3 regions of the Bradyrhizobium sp. USDA 241 genome follow, and region 3 is predicted to be linked to each of the others. Evidence: riboswitches for the same ligand, from Rfam matches in the RefSeq annotation. Region 3 holds a riboswitch; each other region holds the start of a gene.
The links. A riboswitch is a leader RNA that binds a small molecule or an ion and turns the genes downstream of it on or off. The one in region 3 is predicted to bind cobalamin.
Positions count from the first base shown of each region.

Region 1: another riboswitch for cobalamin. It lies ahead of ABIF91_RS30770 (energy-coupling factor ABC transporter permease); the one in region 3 lies ahead of ABIF91_RS00565 (ribonucleoside triphosphate reductase).
Region 2: another riboswitch for cobalamin. It lies ahead of ABIF91_RS30705 (DUF1636 family protein); the one in region 3 lies ahead of ABIF91_RS00565 (ribonucleoside triphosphate reductase).

Region 1 is NZ_JBMGPZ010000005.1:1,868,043-1,870,300, reverse strand. Features, by position in the region: gene cobF (precorrin-6A synthase (deacetylating)) at 1-489, opposite strand, end outside; gene ABIF91_RS30770 (energy-coupling factor ABC transporter permease) at 536-1,213, opposite strand; cobalamin riboswitch at 1,251-1,469, opposite strand; gene cobA (uroporphyrinogen-III C-methyltransferase) at 1,515-2,246, opposite strand; gene ABIF91_RS30760 (cobyrinate a,c-diamide synthase) at 2,243-2,258, opposite strand, start outside.
Region 2 is NZ_JBMGPZ010000005.1:1,854,608-1,856,865, reverse strand. Features, by position in the region: gene cobW (cobalamin biosynthesis protein CobW) at 1-709, opposite strand, end outside; gene ABIF91_RS30705 (DUF1636 family protein) at 706-1,080, opposite strand; cobalamin riboswitch at 1,174-1,393, opposite strand; gene cobO (cob(I)yrinic acid a,c-diamide adenosyltransferase) at 1,433-2,068, shown strand; gene ABIF91_RS30695 (cobyric acid synthase) at 2,081-2,258, shown strand, end outside.
Region 3 is NZ_JBMGPZ010000001.1:96,258-98,515, forward strand. Features, by position in the region: gene ABIF91_RS00565 (ribonucleoside triphosphate reductase) at 1-1,169, opposite strand, end outside; cobalamin riboswitch at 1,278-1,489, opposite strand; gene ABIF91_RS00570 (hypothetical protein) at 1,450-2,028, opposite strand; gene ABIF91_RS00575 (short-chain fatty acyl-CoA regulator family protein) at 2,120-2,258, opposite strand, start outside.

The sequences.
Region 1 (2,258 bases), on a different contig from region 3:
CGTGACCAGGAACGGCTCGCCGATGTCGTTGAGCGGCAGCGCATGCGCCGCGCACAGCGCCTGGATCGAGGTGATACCGGGCACGACTTCGATCTTCGGCAACGGATTCAAACGCCGTGCAATGCGCAGCGAGGAATCGTAGAGCGACGGATCGCCCCAGATCAGCAGCGCAACCTTGCCGTCACCTTCGAGATGCCTCGCGATCGTCTGCGACCAGGTCGCGGCAACCGCATCGTGCCAATCGTCTACGCCCTTGCGGTAATCGGCTTCACCGGTGTCGCGCACGGGAAGATCGAATTCGGCGATGGCTGTCTTGTCGCTGGTGAGCACGTCCGCGCAGATCGTTCGCCGGAGATCTGCGAGATCGGACTTTGCAGCCCCCTTGCGCGGGATCAGGACGAGATCGGCCGCGTTGATGGCAGCGATCGCGGCGCGCGTGAGCTGCTCGGGATCGCCGCAACCGATGCCTATCAGGGAGAGCGTGAGCATCGCGAGCGCGACGGGCGGCAATCAGGGCCGCCCTTTCGCTTGTCTCTCAGGCGCCGTTGTGCAGGCGCGGAGTGACGAGGCCGGGCGCGGTGACGCCGCGCAGCGACTTCGCCAGCGCCAGCACTGCGAGGTCTGCCAGCGGCTCGATCACGATGACCAGCGCGTAGGAGGCCGCGAAGGTCGCGATGTTGGCGAGGTTGCTCATGGCAAAGCCGGAGCCGTAGAGCGCCCAGAACGCCACCCAGGCGACAACACCCGCTTGATAAGTCGTCGACAGCGCCAGCGCCTGACCGTACTTCAGATCGACATAGGCGGTGTTACGCGAAATGATGCGCGTGGCGATGGCCTGGATCGCGAACAGCGGCACCAGCAGCGTGGTGACGTTCATGCCGTATTGCGGCAGGTCAGCAGGCTCGAACAACAGACCCTGGAGCAGCAGGCCAAATGCGAGGCCGAAGGCGGCGGGCGCAGCACCAAAGAGCAGGAACAGGGTCGAGCCGAGGATGAAGTGCACTTCGGAGACGCCGACCGGGAAGTGCGGCAGGACCTGGAAGAAGGTGAAGACGAGGCCCGTGGTGGCCAGCGTGCGCGCGGCGAACGAGCCGACGCCCTGCGTGCGGACGGTTTCGGCCGCCAGCTTCAGCGCAACGCCGCCTGCGGCGATGCCGGTTGCGTAACTCAGTACGAGCTTGGCGCCCGTGACGATTCCCGGTTCGATATGCATGGCTCAATTCCTTCCTGCCGTCACACCCGACGGCCTTGGCCTCAAAACGTGCAGGGCCGGTCTCCTGGCTCGCGGTTCACTGGGTTCTCCGGCCTTCCCGAACCTTGCGGCCCAGTGGCGATTCGGAGCCCCTCACCGCTTACAGTCGCGGGGGCGGCTGGGGTTTTGGGCGCCGCAACTGGGTCCGCCCACCCCCATTCCCGATTATGCTCCGGCGCTTTGCGCCGCGTCGAGCACCATGCCCCTCCTGTGTGCGCCTTTCGCGAGCCGGGCGTCAAGAGGCGAAGGGCGACCGCCGCCGTCATGACGGATAATCCCCTGCCAGCGCGCCGAACAGGATCACGGCCGCCGTGGACGCGGCGCCGCCCCGCGCAAGCTGCTCGGCGAGCTCGGCGATTGTGGTGCGGACGAGCCGCTCGTCGGGACGGCCGAGGGATTCGGCAAACAGTGCGGGCGTGTTCGGAGCGAGGCCCTGCGCGATCAATTTCGCCGCCAGCGTCGGAAAGGTGCGCCGGCCCATATAGACCACGGTCGTGGCCTCGGGATCGGCCAGCGCCGCCCAGTTCAGGTTGGACGGCAGCTCGCCGCTGACATCGGCCCCCGTGATGAACTGCACCCGGCGGGAGGTATGCCGACGGGTCAGGGGAATGCCGGCCTGGGCGGCGGCGACACAGGCGGATGTGACGCCGGGAACGATCTCATAGCCGATGCCGGCTTCGCGCAGCGTTTCCAACTCCTCCTCGAGCCGGCCGAAAATGCCGGCATCGCCGGACTTCAGCCGCACCACGCGCGCGCCTGTCGCGGCATAGTCGACCAGGAGACGGTTGACGTGGTGCTGCTTGGTCGAGGGCCGCCCTGCCCGTTTTCCCACCGCGACGAGATTGGCGCCGGGCCGCGCCAGATCCAGAATCGCGCCGGAGGCGAGGTCGTCATAGAGCACGACGTCGGCCTCGCGCAGCCGCGCGGCGCCCTTCACCGTGAGCAACTCGGGAGCGCCGGGGCCGGCGGAAATGAACGACACGAATCCTCTCACCGGTCCTCCGCG
Region 2 (2,258 bases), on a different contig from region 3:
CGGCGAGATCGTTCTCGGCGGCGGCGCCAAGGCCGAGAATGACGCGCGCATCGATCGCACCGTCGGTGACGGAAAGCATCGGCACGCGGCGCGGCATCTCGGCGGTGATCGCCGCCCTGGCGGCTTCGATTCCAGTCGCACCGGCGAGATCCGCCTTGGTCAGCAGCACGATGTCGGCGCAGGCGATCTGGTCCTCGAACACTTCCGACAGCGGCGTCTCGTGATCGAGATTTTCGTCCGCCGCGCGCTGCGCTTCGACGGCAATCGGGTCCGGCGCGAAGCGGCCGGCCGCAACAGCCTCGGCATCGGCCAGCGCGATCACGCCGTCCACCGTGATGCGCGAGCGAATCTCGGGCCAATCGAACGCCTTCAGCAGCGGCTTCGGCAGTGCCAAGCCCGAGGTCTCGATCAGGATGTGATCGGGCCGCACCGGGCGCGCCAGCAATTTCTCCATCGTCGGAATGAAATCGTCCGCGACGGTGCAGCAGATGCAGCCATTGGCGAGCTCGATGATGTTCTCCTCCGGACAGTTCGCATCGGCGCATGACTTCAATATCTCGCCGTCGACGCCCTCGCTGCCGAACTCGTTGACGAGCACGGCGAGTTTCTTGCCATTCGCATTGGCGAGCAGATGCTGGATCAGCGTGGTCTTGCCGGAACCGAGAAACCCCGTGACCACCGTGACGGGGATTTTTGCGAGCGAGTTCATTCAGCGGCCTCCGGCACGACGGCAATGGGGGGAATGCGGGCAAGCGACTGCTTGCGGAATATTTCCGGCCTGCTGCGCCACGGCACGAGGCCATCCGGCGCCGCCGCATAGGCCGCCGCGCCCGCGACCACGTCCTGCGCATTCGTCTCCGACAGGCGGCCATAGACATAGCACCAGCGGCCGGGCGCGCTGAGCGCGACCGAGCAGCCCTGGCTGCAGGCCGACAGGCATTCGACGGGAACCACAGTGACGCCGTCGGGCACGCCGGCGTCGAGGATCGCACCATGCAGGCGCTTGCCGGGCGTCGTCTCGCCCTCGCCAAGCGTCTGGCCGGCGCGGCAGGTGATGCAGACGTGAAGTGTGACGGTCATCGCCTCTTCCAGGATAATCAGCGGGAGGCGAGAGGCACACGGACCCTGACTCGAGAGGCCGTTTCCCCGTCGCGGAACACCCCGTCCGCCGGCCCAAAACTCTTCGCGCTGGCAGGTCTCCCGGCTTGCGGAGCAGGGCTTTGCCCTTCGATCCCCGCCTTCCCGATTCCCGCGGGAATCAGTGGCTTCGGGCATCTCTCCGGTCACGGTCGCGGGGGCGGCTGCATTTTGGACCCAAATCCTGCCGATTCGGACCCTATCGCATTCCCTCTTCGCCTGTCATAGGACAGGAACCAACGCCGGGCCACCATTTGCCCGTGGCTGCCACTTGTCAAGCCGAAGGACTGGACCGATGACGCCTGAACCGGACACCCGAACGGGCGAGGAAACCGACGCCCGGCACGCCCAGAAGATGGCGAAGAAGAAAGCCGCCCGCGACAAGATCATGGCGACCAAGAGCGGCGAAAAGGGCCTGATCATCGTCCACACCGGCAGCGGCAAGGGAAAATCCTCCTCGGCCTTCGGCATGATCGTCCGCTGCGTCGCCCATGGCCTGCCCTGCGCGGTCGTGCAGTTCATCAAGGGTGCCTGGGACACCGGCGAGCGCCGCCTGCTCACCGGCCATTTCGGCGATCTCTGTCAGTTCCACGCGATGGGCGAAGGCTTCACCTGGGAAACGCAGGACCGCGCCCGCGACATCGCCGCCGCGCGCGCCGGCTGGGAGAAGGCCAAGGAACTGATCCTCGATGAGAGCTTGCGCATGGTCGTGCTCGACGAGATCAACATCGCGCTGCGCTACGATTATCTCGACATCGCTGAGGTGGTCGACTTCCTGACCACGCAGAAGCCGCCGATGACGCATGTCGTGCTCACCGGCCGCAACGCCAAGGACGAGCTGATCGAGATCGCCGACCTCGTCACCGAGATGACGCTGGTCAAGCACCCGTTCCGCTCCGGCATCAAGGCGCAAGCCGGCGTCGAGTTCTGAGTCTCTTCGGCGATGACGCGCGCATTGATGATCCAGGGAGCCGGCTCGGACGTGGGCAAGTCGCTCATCGTCGCCGGCCTTGCGCGCGCCTTCACGCGGCGGGACTTGCGCGTGCTGCCGTTCAAGCCGCAGAACATGTCGAACAACGCGGCCGTCACCGTCGATGGCGGCGAGATCGGCCGCGCCCAGG
Region 3 (2,258 bases):
CGGATCATGTTCGGCTTGAGCTCGGAATTGATGAAGTTCTGGAAGTAGGGCAGGCCGTATTTCGCCGTCATCTCGAACAGGCGATCAGCGTTATCGCTCTCCCAGGGGAAATCCGCAGCGATGTTGTAGGTCGGGATTGGAAAGGTGAATACACGGCCCTTGGCGTCACCTTTCGTCATCACCTCCATATAGGCGCGGTTGATCATGTCCATTTCGGACTGCAGGTCGCCATAGGTGAAATCCATCTCCTCTCCGCCGATCACCGGCACCTGATCGCGCAGGTCCTCCGGGCAGGTCCAGTCGAAGGTGAGATTGGTGAAAGGCGTCTGCGTACCCCAGCGCGAGGGGACATTGAGGTTGTAGATGAGCTCCTGGATCGATTGCAGTACGTCGCCGTAGCTCAAGCCGTCCCTCCGGATGAACGGCGCCATATAGGTGTCGAACGAACTGAAGGCTTGCGCGCCCGCCCACTCGTTCTGCAACGTGCCGAGGAAATTGACGATCTGCCCGACCGCACTCGACAGATGCTTCGGCGGGCCGGCCTCGACCTTGCCGGGCACGCCGTTCAGTCCCTCGGTCAAGAGCGTGCGCAGCGACCAGCCGGCGCAATAACCGGCGAGCATGTCGAGGTCATGGATATGGATGTCGCCTTCACGATGGGCGCGGCCGATCTCCGACGGGTAGATGTGCGACAGCCAGTAGTTGGCGACGACCTTGCCCGAGAGGTTCAGGATAAGGCCGCCCAGCGAATAGCCCTGGTTGGCGTTGGCATTCACGCGCCAGTCGGTACGTTCGAGATACTCGTTGATGGAAGCGGCGACATCAACCATCGCCTTGTGGTCCTGGCGCGCCTGTCCGCGTTTCTCGCGATAGACGATATAGGCGCGCGCAGTGGCGAAATAGTCGGCCGCGATCAGCACCTGCTCGACAATATCCTGTACCTCTTCAATTTGCGGCGTTGCACCGGCGAAGCGGTGCGCGATGACCTTGATAGTCTCTCCCGTGAGCCGGCCGGCCGCCTCGTCGTCGAACTCGCCGGTCGCCCGTCCCGCGCGGGCGATCGCAGAACGGATCTTGCCGGCATCGAACACAACCGTGCCGCCATCGCGTTTGACGATCGAGCGCGGCAATGCGGCTTGCAACGAATTGCTTTGACCCAGACCAGACATCGGCATCCCATATGGGTTGGGGCAAGGCCGAGGTAGGCGCATGCGGAAAACGAGCCGCCCTCAGCGGCCGATTGCCGGCAAAGCGACCACCGGGACACCCCGCCCGAGGACTCTGTTGTTGTCGCGGCAGGTCTCCTGGCTCGCGGGTTATTGCTGCTGTCTGGCCTTCCCGACGCGGAGATTTTGCGCCAGTGACTCTGTCGACAGCGGCTCGCCGCTTACAGTTGCGGGGGCAGCGCCGGCTTTGGCTTTCGGCCGTACCGGCTTCCCTCTTAGCTCTCTATCTTGCGATTCGAGAGACCGTGACAGCTACATCTAGCTGCCATATTTGATTGTGTGTCAACAGGTAGTTTATTGCAGCGGAAGTATAGAGCCAGTCATGGGTTCTCGTCTTCGTTGCGCCACGCGTCGATTGTCTCGGGCTGCCTGGCCAGCGCCGCGATTTTTGTGGCCGGATGGAGCGCCGGCCACGGCGAAACGATCCGGACCCGGATTGAGGAAGCCGTCCGTCCTTGGTCCAGCGGCGGCGCTCGCGCGATGTAATCCCAAGGATTTCTTCAACGACACGCGGACGCAGCCGTTCCTGTCGAAAGGCATCGAGCGCAGCATCGACCGCAAGAAGATCGGAAAGCTCGTCGATGGCCTGCGGCGCGATGGTCGTGCAGATCGCTTCGCCCTGGGTCGACGTCTTGAACCGGCGGCGCCGAAGCAAACCGGCCACACGCCACCGCGCCTCGATCGCTCTTCGCCGCGATCCGAGGGTCAGCTCTGCCGTGGGCCCGAACGTCAATGAGACGCCGTTTGAAGAATGCAAAACTGCGAGATAGCGGCAATACGGATTGGAATCGCTCGACGTCATTGTAACACAGGCTTCCGGAGACGTTCACAGTCTCCCGCGGCACATTGCTGCGGTCAACTCACAGCGTATGGCGCAGGCGCTGCGGTTTTCGTCAACCTGCAGGGCACGTCCGGCGGAGGGGAATGCCCGCTGCGCAGGCAGGTCGTTCGCAGATCCGGCAGCCGTCTCCGATCGGAGTCACCGCAGCGGGGTTACTGAGGTCCAGGCCGTCCGAATAGACCAATCGACCG